2 regions of the Rhodococcus sp. SJ-2 genome follow, and region 2 is predicted to be linked to the other one. Evidence: riboswitches for the same ligand, from Rfam matches in the RefSeq annotation. Region 2 holds a riboswitch; the other holds the start of a gene.
What was found. A riboswitch is a leader RNA that binds a small molecule or an ion and turns the genes downstream of it on or off. The one in region 2 is predicted to bind cobalamin.

Region 1 (5,774 bases), 2.8 Mb from region 2:
ACGCGTCTCGCCCTGATGCTCGGTTCGCAGGTCGACCACCGGCAGTTCGAGGAGGCCATTGCGGCTGCCTCGGACACCTCCCCGGTGCGGGTCGAGGAGCTTGTTCAGCAGGCCTGACGCCCGCTGCGATATGGCCGAACGTCACCTTCGTTCAGTTGGATTGGATGAAGGTGACGTTCGGCCGTTCCGGGCTCTTACCGGTCCGCTCGCCGAGCACGCTCGACGAGTCGTTCGAGCCGGACGTCGGGGTGCTGACGAGGACATGTCGAGCACTTCACTCCGTGCGGGCCGTTGTACAGCAGACAACACGACACCCTGTGCACGAAGGTGTGCGGTGAGGACGAGGCATCCGCCACGACGGTCTGAAACCGTGGGTCCGGCAATCGAGGCCCCGGGAGCTGATCCGAGATCCTCTGCACCATGGCGCGCGCGGCGTCCATCGCGTCGTTCGCACGTCCCGTGGCCGAGCCTGCCCACAGGAACCGGGTCGCGAGGGAGTCGACTGCAACAGCCCAGAGTCGCCGCTCGCCTTTACCGCAGCGGCTCGCCATGAATTCGATTCCGGCGCCCAATGACTCGATCAGGGCGGCTTCCGGAGAAGTGGTGAGGACGCGAGTCGACCGCGCGCCCACCAGTCGTCCGTACATCTTCCGATTCGGTGAGAACGTGTCGTCCGATGTCGAGATCCCGCCTACCGCGACGAAGTCGGCGTCGCGGCCGGTCAGGGCCCGGCGGTGCAGGACCACATCCTGCATCGCCGGACTCAGGGCCGTGCCGGTCACGAACAGACTCGCGATCGTCGGGAGAACCAGTGAATTGCTGATCGCACGCCACAGCACCGTCCCCACGATCAACGGATCGTCGACCTGCCAGCGGTCGGCACGCAACTGCATCTCGTCCCCGATCCATTCCGGGTCGAGGACCGCCGACGCAGGGATCTCCTGAGACCCGGCATCCAGCATCAGGGGAGAATGCGCGCTCGCCGGGAGTGCGCTGATCAGCTCGGCCAGTACCGAGTCCGCGTTCACGTGTGGACCTTTCATCGTTCGCCGCCGGTCACTTCAACGCGCTGAGGTCCATGCGCGGCTCGATTCCACTCCGAGGCAGTAGGTTTGCCTCTTCCAATGCGATCCGCAGTTGCTCCGCGGTATCCATCATCAGTGCACCGCTGCGACCCATGTCGGTCGGCAGATTCAGAATGCGTCCCTGTGTCACCGCGTCCAACGAACGGGTTGCGGGATTCTCGGTGAGCAGAGCCAGTTTCGCTTCGAAAGCTCCGCTACCGTCGCCGGTGTCAGTGAGAACGATGAAGTCCGGGTCCGCGGCAGTCACGGACTCCCAGGACACCTTCGGACTCTTCTCGTCGACGTGGTCGAACGCATTACGAGCACCCGTCACGTCGATGATCGAGGTGAAGAGGTGCGGATTACCGGCGCTCGACACCCCTTCGTTCGATACCGAGGTGACGTACATGACGGTCGGAGCACCGTCCGCTCGTGGCGCCGACTCCATCTCCTCGCGGCGCTGCTGCAACTCGTCGATCTTCACGGCGGCGATATCGTCGTGGCCGACGATGCTCCCGATGTTCGACAGATCGGCGTACGCCTCGTCCCACGGCGACAGCGCGTCGAGCGAACCGGGCAGGCAGGTCGGGGTGACGGTGTACGCGGGAATGCCGAAATCGTCGTTCAGGCGTTCGGGCGTGATGTTCTTCTCCACGCTGAAACCCCATCCGTGGCCGGCCATCACCACGTCCGGTTTCTGGGCCTGGATGGTTTCGAGGTTGAAGGATTCTTCCGAGACGACCGGCAAGGCGTCGATACGCGCTGTGCCGTACATACCGCGAAGTTGGTCGAGCCGTGTGTTACGGATACCGCTGATCGCGGTGATCCGGTCGTCGGCCTCGAGGGCAAGCAGATTCAGGAGGATCTGACTGTCGTTGGCGTAGATCGCCTGTGCCGGCGAGGGGAAGGTGATCTGCTCTCCGCAGTTCTCGACGGTGACGTGACCGTCCGACGCAACCTCCTGCTGTTCGTCTGCGCTGCTGCAGCCGGCCAGCGTCATGGCTGCGGTGAGGAGGCCGACGGCCAGCGAGACCGGAGTCCTCGAACGAGGCAGGGTCTTCGAACGGGATGGGACGTACTCAGGCATGGTTCTCCGTGTGTGATCGGATCCGGGGCGAGTCGGTACCGAGCACCAGGTGCTGCCGTCCGGTCGCAGGATCGGTGAGTTGTGTTGCAGGAACGCCGAAGGCACGAGTGATCGTTGCTGGGGACAAGGCCTCGGATGCGTCGCCGTAGGTCGCGAGAGCGCCGTCGTGGAGGACGGCGACCCGATCGAAGTACGCCGCCGCGAGCGCGAGGTCGTGCATTGCGGCCACCACCGTGCAGCCGAGGCCGCGCAGTGTGTCGAGGAGGTGTATCTGATGGCGGATATCGAGATGGTTGGTCGGTTCGTCCAGGATCAGCAGGGACGATTCCTGAGCCAATCCACGAGCCAGCATGGCGCGGCGCCGTTCACCGCCCGAGAGTTGATCGCACCGGCGATCGACTGCGTGTGCCAATTCGACGGTGGTCAGTGCGCGCAGTGTGACCTCCCGATCGGATTCTTCTCCCAGGGACCAGGGTGGCCGATGGGGGATGCGGCCCATGGCGACCATCTCACCGAGCAAGAGGTCCTGAGGGGGTGTTTCCTCCTGACCGACATAGGCAATCGCTCGTGCCCGAGCACGTGGCGGAAGCGAATAGAGATCTCGGCCGTCGAGGGTGACGGTTCCCTCCGCGGGGGCGCGCAGGCCTGCGAGGGTTCGAAGCAATGTCGATTTACCGCTCCCGTTGATTCCCACCAGCGCCACCATGGAGCCGGCGGGGAAGTCGAGATCGATGCCGGACAGAATGTCCGATCCGGCGATCCGGCAGCGAACATTGCGCATCCGAATATGCATCAGTCACCGTCCGAAAAACTGTAGTGGCGGCGCCCCAGCAGGAAGAGGAACACCGGTGCCCCCACGAGACCGGTCATCACACCCAGGGGGAGTTCCTCCGGACTGAGCAGGACCCGAGCAGCGATGTCGATCCAGAGCAGGAACAGTGCGCCACCGAGTGCGGCCACAGGAAGCACCACCCGATGGCGTGCGCCCACCACGATCCTGGCGAGGTGCGGCATGATCAGGCCGACGAATCCGATTCCTCCGGACACCGAGACCAGCACGCCGACAAGAATCGACGACAAAGCGAAGAGTCCCAGTCGGAGCCCCCGCACCGGCACACCGAGTGCTCTGGCCACGTCCGGTCCGCTTGCCAGCGCGTCGAGCCATGAATGGAGTGCGAACAGGATCGCGGCAGACGCAACCACGACGAGCAGGGCAGGGAGAATCTGCACCCACATCGCACCCGCCACGCTTCCGAGGGTCCAGTGCAGGACCGACCGAACGGCATCGCGGTCATCACTGAGGAAGACCAGGAAGCTGGAGACGGACGAGAACGCCGAGGCCATGACCACGCCGGTGAGAATGAGACGGAGTGGGGTCAGGCCCCCCTGTGCAATGGAGATGCCGAAGACCGCGGCTCCGGCGACCATGGCGCCGATCAGGGCGCCCAACGACAATGCCCACACACCGATAGTGGTCAGGACACCGAACATGATGACGAGAGTGGCCCCGACGCCGGCACCGGCGGAGATACCCAGAAGATAGGGATCGGCCAGCGGATTTCGCACCAGGGTCTGCATTGCGGCCCCGGCCATGGCCAGGCCTGCACCGACGATGAGCGCCATCAGGATGCGGGGAGCACGAAGTTCCCAGATGATCGTGTCGTACACCGGGTCGGGGCCGACCCCACCGGTGAAATGTGCTCGCACCACGTCCCATGTGGCGGACAGCGGCACCGGCTCGGACCCGAAGGTCAGCGACATGAATCCGCTGAGGACGACCGCGAGGGCGAGGACGACCAGGAGCGGGATCGCCGGAATTCGTGTGTGCTGCGGTGGCGTGGTGCGCTGAGGTGACTTCGCGACCTCGAGCAACTCAGCACCCCGACGGTGCGGACTCCGTGACCTGTCGTGGGGTCGGTAGGTCGCTTCGTGCGGAGGCGTGAACACGAATGGGGAGGGCGGTGCCATCGGTCTGGGCGCGCATCGATCGTTCTCTCGTATCAGGGGCCCAATCGCGAGGCCCACGTGTGTGATTCGGTGAGCCAGCAGGTCTTCGGACTCAGGGTCGTTCCGACAGGGCGCCTTCCCGGACCGATTCCGGTCCAGTGGCACGTGCCCTGTCGGTCGCCTTCACCGCTGCGCGACAGTTCCGGAGTTGCACCGGATTCCCTTGCATTTCTGATGCACGTACTGCATCAGGGCTGCTTCTGACTCGTGGAGAACGTAACACAGGCGTAACAATGGCCGTGGGTCCGGACCCGCTGTGCGAGATCCGGGGTCCACGGCGTCGATCTACCGGTGACGACCGTCAGCGGAGTGCGTCGAGCGCCTCCGCGATCGGTGTGTCGCCGTTGTTGAACTCGATCATGCGACCGGCGGTCTCGGGACGCTCGAGCACTGCAGCGATCACGGCGGCGACATCGGCGCGCGAGACCTGCCCCTTGTCTCTCGCACCCTGACCCTCGATCTCGATCCGTCCGGTCGGGGGATCCAGGGTGAGGGCGCTCGGCCCGAGAATGGTCCACTCGAGATCGGTGCCGCGCAGGTGTGTATCGGCGGCGGCCTTCGCCTCTGCGTACGGATGGAAACTGTTGTCCTCGGGCACACCGTGGTCGGGTCTCGCCCCGAAGTACGACACCATCACGTACCGCCGCACGCCTGCCTCCTGCGCGGCTGTCATCGATGCGATCGCGGCATCACGGTCCACGGCGTACGTGCGGGCGGGGTTGCCGCCGCCCGCACCCGCCGACCACACCACCGCATCGTGGCCCTGCAGCAGGTCGGACAGCGCCGCGATGTCGAGTTGCTCGACGTCGGCCACCACCGGCGTGCCTCCTGCGGCGCGTACGTCGTCGGCGTGGTCGGGGTTGCGAATGAACGCACTGGTCTCGTGGCCGGAGTCGGCGAGTAACCGCTCGAGGTGCAGCGCGACCTTGCCGTGTCCGCCGAAGAGTGCGATGCGTGCCATGTCGAGTGCTCCTTGTGTCCGGGGATCGGGTGCGTCTCCCAGCATGCCTTCCTTCCGATATCCGCGCGCGAAGAAGGCACGCACACTCGGTCGACGCCTGGGGCCTGCCTCTTCTGTTCGCGCGCGGAGTTGCCGGAGTGGCCGGACACGGCAGGCGATCGCTACCTGGACGGCGTGTGCGCAGACAGTGACCCGGCGGCACTCGACTTCGGCATACGCGGATTGTGTTCGGAGGATGCAGGCTGTTCGGGCGTGGAGCCGAGCAGTACCGACATCATCACCGCATGGATCCGTGGCGCCTGTTGCCGCACGGCGTTGGGACCGAGGAACACACCCAGATCGGGAACGAGGTTGAGCGCTGCGTACAGAAGGAAGCGTGATTCGACGCTCGAGAGTTCGGGGCGTACCTCGTTGAGGAGGGTGGCCCATTGTTCGACGTCGAGTCGCTGGCGCATACGTAGATCTGCCCGCGGTCCGGGAGGCACATTGATCAGCTCCGCAAAGTACACGGACATCAACTCCCGCTGCGAGATGCAGAGCTCGATATACACCGTGGCAAGTGCTTCGAGGCCGTCTCGTGGGCTCGAGGTCCGCTGAAGTGCCGACTCGATCGAGGTCTCGAGCCGGTCGATCGCACGGTAGAAAGCGGCTGCGA
Region 2 (5,774 bases):
CCTCGACATCATTTGCGCCAACGCGGGTCTCGCGAGCTCGGGAGATCGTCTCGATGCCCTCGACGAGAAGGGCTGGCGCGACATGATCGACGTCAATCTCACCGGTGTGTGGGTGACGACGCGCGTCTCGGTGCCGCACATGCGCGAAGCCGGCAACGGTGGATCGATCATCCTCACCAGCTCGGTCGGCGGCATTCGGGCGTTGCCGCAGGTCGGTCACTACGTCTCCGCGAAGCACGGCATGATCGGCATCATGCGTACTCTCGCGATGGAGCTCGGCGAAGAGAGCATCCGCGTCAACGCGATCTGCCCGACGCAGGTGAGCACCCCGATGCTCCTCAACGAGTCGACGTTCAAGATGTTCCGCCCCGACCTGGAGCACCCGACCAAGGACGACTTCGCCCCGCTGTCGCAGATGATGCATGTACTGCCGACCCCGTGGGTCGACGCGATCGACATCAGCAACGCGGTGCTGTTCCTCGCATCCGAGGAGTCCCGCTTCATCACCGGCGTCACCCTGCCCGTCGATGCGGGCGCGATGCTCAAGTGAGCCGGTCGCGTGCCGGATCGTAGAGATGCGAGCACGCTACGTCGGGCGTGTCCCGGACACCGAGGGCACGCCCGACGAGTATCACTGCGGTGTGTTTCAACCCGGCCGCCTCGGTCTGGTCGGCGATATCGGCGAGCGTGCCGCGCAGCACGATCTGGTTCGGGCGCGAGGCGAATGCCACCACCGCAGCGGGGCAGTCGGGTCCGTAGGTCTCGGAAAGCTCGGCTGCAAGCACACGTATCCGGGTGATGGCCAGGTGCAGAACCACACTCGCCTGAAGGCCCGCGACCCGCGCGAGCGCTTCGGTGTCGGGCATCGACGTCGACCGCGCTTGCGTGCGCGTGAGCACGACGGTCTGTACGAGTTCCGGCACGGTCAGTTCCGCGCCGAGCGTCGCCGCAGCAGCCGCGTAGGCAGGCACACCCGGCGTGACGTCCCACGCCACGCCCGCGGCGTCGAGGCGCCGGGTCTGCTCGGTGAGCGCCGAATACAGCGACGGGTCGCCCGAGCACAACCGCACCGCATCGTGGCCGCGACGGTCGGCGTCGACGAGGTGCGCAGTGATCTGATCGAGGTCGAGATGCTGGGTGTCGATCAGTTCGGCGTCACCTTGGCAATGCGCGAGGATCTCTGCATCGAGATACGTGCCCGCATACAGCACGACCGGCGCCGTGCGCAGCAGATTCACGGCACGTAGCGTCAGCAGATCTGCTGCGCCGGGGCCCGACCCAACGAAATGCACTGTCATTTCTTCCCTTTCGTGACACTCCATTGAACCACCGGGCGCAGCGACCGCCATCCGGTGAATGTGCCGATCGAGGAGGCCTGTTCGACGGACAACCGCGACAGCTCACCTCCACATTCCTTCCACCACTGCACCAGCACTGCCTCGGTCTCCAAAGTCACCGCGTGCACGACGAGCCGGCCGCCCGGCCGCAGCGACTGCCAGCAGGCCTCGAGTACTCCGTCCCGACTTCCGCCGCCTCCGACGAAGATCGCGTCGGGTGCAGGCAATCCGGAAAGAGCTTCGGGCGCCCCGGCTCTCACAACTGTCAGCGACGGGACGCCGAGCCGGGCGGCGTTGGTTACGATCGTATCGGCCCGTGCCGGATCCTTCTCGACCGCGATGGTGCGGCAACGTGGATCGGTGCGGGCCCACTCGATACCGACCGATCCGGCACCGGCACCCACGTCCCACAGCAGTTCTCCGGGCCGGGGCGCGAGTGCACACACCGCGGCGGCCCGGATGGGCCGTTTGCTGAGCTGACCGTCGTTCTCGAAGCAATCGTCCGGGAGTCCCGGGATCGTGGACAGCCCCTCCGCCCCGACGCAGTCGATACACAGGAGACTGAGCTGCGGAGCCGTGACATTCACGAGATCGGCTGCGGTACCGCCGATTCTGCTCTCCTCACTACCCAGGTCGCCGAGTACCGTCACCATCGCGTCGGCGAACCCCTCCCCCACGAGCAGCCGCGCGATCTCCGGAAGACTCGACGAGTTCGAGGTCAGGACGATCAGCCGGCGACCTCGAGTCAGGTAACGACGCAGTGCGTCGATGTCGCGGCCGACGAGGGTGACGGTGTCGCATTCCTCGGCGGACCACCCCATGCGGGCCCGGGCGAGTGCCACGGACGACACGGCGGGGATCACCTCTACCGCGTCGCTGCCCAGGCGACGGATGAGGGTCGAGCCGATACCCGATACCAACGGGTCGCCGGACGCAAGCGCCACGACCCTGCCGGGGTGCCGGGCCAGCAGGTCGTCGAGACCGCTGAGCAGCGGGGACGGCCACCGTTCGAGGACCGCGTCGGTCGGCGGGATCATCGCGAGGTGCCGCTCGCCGCCGAGCAGGACGGCGGCGCCGAGCACGTGCTCGCGGCCGGTCGCCGACACGCTGCTCCAGCCGTCGGCGCCGATTCCGACGACGGTGATCCGTGAACCCATGGCCGTGAACGATAGCCCGTGGCCCGGTAGACGTGCGGGTGTGGATAGACTCGGCGACGGCAAGACACATCGAAGGTGCCCTTCACAGGGATAATCGGGAAGCCGGTGAGAATCCGGCACAGGCCCGCTGCGGTGACCCGGGAGTCGTCGATCATGCGCGTGAGCGCAGCCACCGAAGAATTTCGGGAAGGCGATCGCACGACGCTCGACCGGGAAGTCCGAAGACCGGCCTTCGATCGGTTGCCGAAGTGGACATCCCAGCGGGAGCCTGTGGAGGTTGGAGTGCTCGTGTATCCGTTCAGCGCTGTCGTCGGTTCCGACGACTTGGCGCTGGCCCTGACCCTGTGCGCGGTGTCGCCGTCGATCGGCGGTGTGCTGGTGCGCGGCGAGAAGGGCACCGCCAAGTCGACCATGGTGCGTGCGCAAGCGGGGCTGTTGCCGCAGGTCGCAGAAGTCGACGGCTGCCGGTTCGCCTGCGACCCGTCCTCCCCCGATCCGCACTGCCCCGACGGCCCGCATCCGGCCGACGCGCCGTCGCACATCCGGCCGGCACGGCTCGTGGAGTTCCCCGTCGGCGCGAGCGAAGACCGCGTCACCGGATCCCTGCACCTCGGCAAGGCACTGTCGGCTCGTACCGCCGAATACGAGCCGGGCCTCCTCGCGCTCGCCCACCGCGGCGTGCTGTACGTCGACGAAGTGAACCTGCTGCACGACCACCTCGTCGACCTGCTGCTCGACGCCGCTGCCATGGGACGCTCGACGGTGGAGCGAGACGGCGTGTCCGTCAGTCACGCCGCGACGTTCGTGCTGGTGGGAACCATGAACCCCGAGGAGGGTGAGCTCCGTCCGCAGCTCCTCGACCGATTCGGGCTCGCGGTCGACGTCGCAGCGCCCCGCGACCCGCAGTTGCGCGTCGAGATCGTGCGCCGCCGCCTCGCATTCGACGCGGATCCCGACTCGTTCGTCGCGCAGTGGTCCGCGGCCGAGCAGGATTTGTCCCGGCGGATCGCATCGGCGCGCGAACGCGTGTCGGCGGTGCGCCTGGGTGACGACGCTCTGGTGTCGATCGCCGAGATATGCGCGGCGTTCGACGTCGACGGTATGCGTGCCGATCTCGTCACGGCCAAGACGGCGGTCGCGCATGCGGCGTGGGCCGGTCGCGACGAGGTGACCCGCGACGACGTGGCGGTCGCCGCGAAACTCGCGCTGCCGCATCGGCGGCGCCGCAACCCGTTCGACAATCCCGATACCGATGACGATCGTCTCGACGAATTGCTGAATCGTCCCGATTCGCAGCCTGATCCCGACCTCGATCCCGACGACGACCCCGACGGTGGCGGCGCGCCCGACCCGGAGGACTCCCCTGCAGACTCACCGTCCGGCTCGAACGCAAGCGTTCCGAACTCGGTGGATGCACCGGCCGATCCGTACCGGACACGGCTGTTCTCCGTCGACCGCACCGGACGTGGCGTCGCGGGCAGGCGATCGAAGGCGGCCACCACCATCGGGCGTACCGTCGGCGACCGCGCCGGCGACACCGGCGCAATCCATCTACCCGCGACGATCCGCGCCAGCGCGCTGACCTCACGCGGCTGGGACGTGCGACGCAAGGTCGTCGAGGGCCGGGAAGCGAACCTCGTGTTGCTGTGCGTCGACGCCTCCGGGTCGATGGCAGCCAAGCAACGGATGACACAGGTCAAGACAGCGATCCTGTCGCTGCTGCTCGATGCGTACCGTCGTCGCGACACCGTCGGACTGGTGACGTTCCGTGGCAACAGCGCCACCGTCGCATTGCCCCCGACCAACTCCGTCGATGTCGCCGCAGCCCGGCTGCGGGAACTCCCGGCCGGGGGGCGCACGCCCCTCGCCGAAGGCCTTGCCGAGGCCGCCGAGACGATCCGGCGGCATCGGCTGCGCGACCCGGACAGGCGGGCGCTGCTCGTCGTCGTCACCGACGGACGCGCGACCTCGGGCACCGACGCGGTCGCCCGTTCACTGGAGGCCGCCGATGTTCTTCGAGCCCAAGGGGTCGCGGCGGTCGTCGTCGACTCCGAGACCGGTCGCTTCCGGATGGGACTCGCGGCGCAACTCGCCGACCGGCTCGGCGCCGAATATGTACAAGTGGGCGAGGTTCACGCCGACGCCCTCACCTCGATCGTGCGTGGGAGGGCAGCCTGATGCCGAAGGGACAACCCGAGGTCGTACCGAACGACGGACTCACCACCCGCCAGCGCCGCAACCGGCCCCTGCTGATGGTCAACACGGGCGACGGCAAGGGCAAGTCCACCGCCGCGTTCGGGTTGGCCTTGCGCGGCTGGAATCAGGGCTGGTCGGTGGCGGTGTTCCAGTTCGTGAAGTCGGCGAAGTGGCGGCTCGGCGAGCAGACGGCGTTCGAAACCCTCGGTGAGCTGCACGACGAGCGCGGCACCGGCGGTGCGATCGAATGGCACAAGATGGGCTCGGGCTGGTCGTGGTCGCGCAAGGAAGGCAGCGACGAGGATCACGCCGCCGATGCTCTCGCGGGATGGCGCGAGATTCAGCGACGTCTCGCCGCCGAACAACACGGCTTGTACGTGCTCGACGAGTTCACGTATCCGATCAACTGGGGTTGGATCGACGTCGACGAGGTCGTCGAGACGCTGACGTCGCGGACCGGACATCAACACGTGATGATCACCGGGCGCCGCGCCGACCCCAAGCTGATCGACGTTGCCGACCTGGTCACCGAGATGACGAAGATCAAACACCCGATGGATGCGGGGCAGAAGGGCCAGAAGGGCATCGAATGGTAGCGGGTGCAGCGTGGTAGCGATTCCGCGCTTCGTCGTTGCCGCGCCGGCATCCGGGCACGGGAAGACCACCGTGGCAACAGGTCTCATGGCCGCCTTGCGTCGCGCCGGCCACACGGTGTCGGGGCACAAGATCGGCCCCGACTACATCGACCCCGGTTACCACGCGCTCGCGACCGGTCGGCCCGGACGCAACCTCGATCCGCATCTCGTCGGCGACGATCTGGTTGCGCCGTTGTTCCTGCACGGCGCGGACGGCGCCGACATGGCGGTCGTCGAGGGCGTCATGGGTCTCTACGACGGGATGCTCGGCACCGACGGGTACGCATCCACCGCCCACGTCGCAGGACTGCTGGGCGCACCGGTGATTCTCGTCGTCGACATCTCGCATGCGTCGCGCTCCATCGCCGCCGTCGTCCACGGCATGGCGTCGTACGACCGGGGTGTCCGCATCTCCGGCGTGATCTTGAACAAGGCCGGGTCGCCGCGAC

Region 1: it holds a riboswitch for cobalamin, as region 2 does, so the genes downstream of both, ACSYG9_RS18075 (FecCD family ABC transporter permease) here and ACSYG9_RS03970 (VWA domain-containing protein) in region 2, are expected to answer to the same signal.

The regions. Positions count from the first base shown of each region.
Region 1 covers NZ_CM132340.1:3,835,095-3,840,868, forward strand. The annotation lists gene ACSYG9_RS18055 (FAD-dependent oxidoreductase) at 1-117, shown strand, start outside; gene ACSYG9_RS18060 ((2Fe-2S)-binding protein) at 195-1,028, opposite strand; gene ACSYG9_RS18065 (ABC transporter substrate-binding protein) at 1,057-2,151, opposite strand; gene ACSYG9_RS18070 (ATP-binding cassette domain-containing protein) at 2,144-2,932, opposite strand; gene ACSYG9_RS18075 (FecCD family ABC transporter permease) at 2,944-4,023, opposite strand; cobalamin riboswitch at 4,179-4,361, opposite strand; gene ACSYG9_RS18080 (SDR family oxidoreductase) at 4,460-5,119, opposite strand; gene ACSYG9_RS18085 (TetR family transcriptional regulator) at 5,281-5,774, opposite strand, start outside.
Region 2 covers NZ_CM132340.1:840,814-846,587, forward strand. The annotation lists gene ACSYG9_RS03955 (mycofactocin-coupled SDR family oxidoreductase) at 1-550, shown strand, start outside; gene ACSYG9_RS03960 (cobalt-precorrin-4/precorrin-4 C(11)-methyltransferase) at 543-1,298, opposite strand; gene cbiE (precorrin-6y C5,15-methyltransferase (decarboxylating) subunit CbiE) at 1,295-2,494, opposite strand; cobalamin riboswitch at 2,551-2,742, shown strand; gene ACSYG9_RS03970 (VWA domain-containing protein) at 2,777-4,672, shown strand; gene cobO (cob(I)yrinic acid a,c-diamide adenosyltransferase) at 4,672-5,286, shown strand; gene ACSYG9_RS03980 (cobyrinate a,c-diamide synthase) at 5,297-5,774, shown strand, end outside.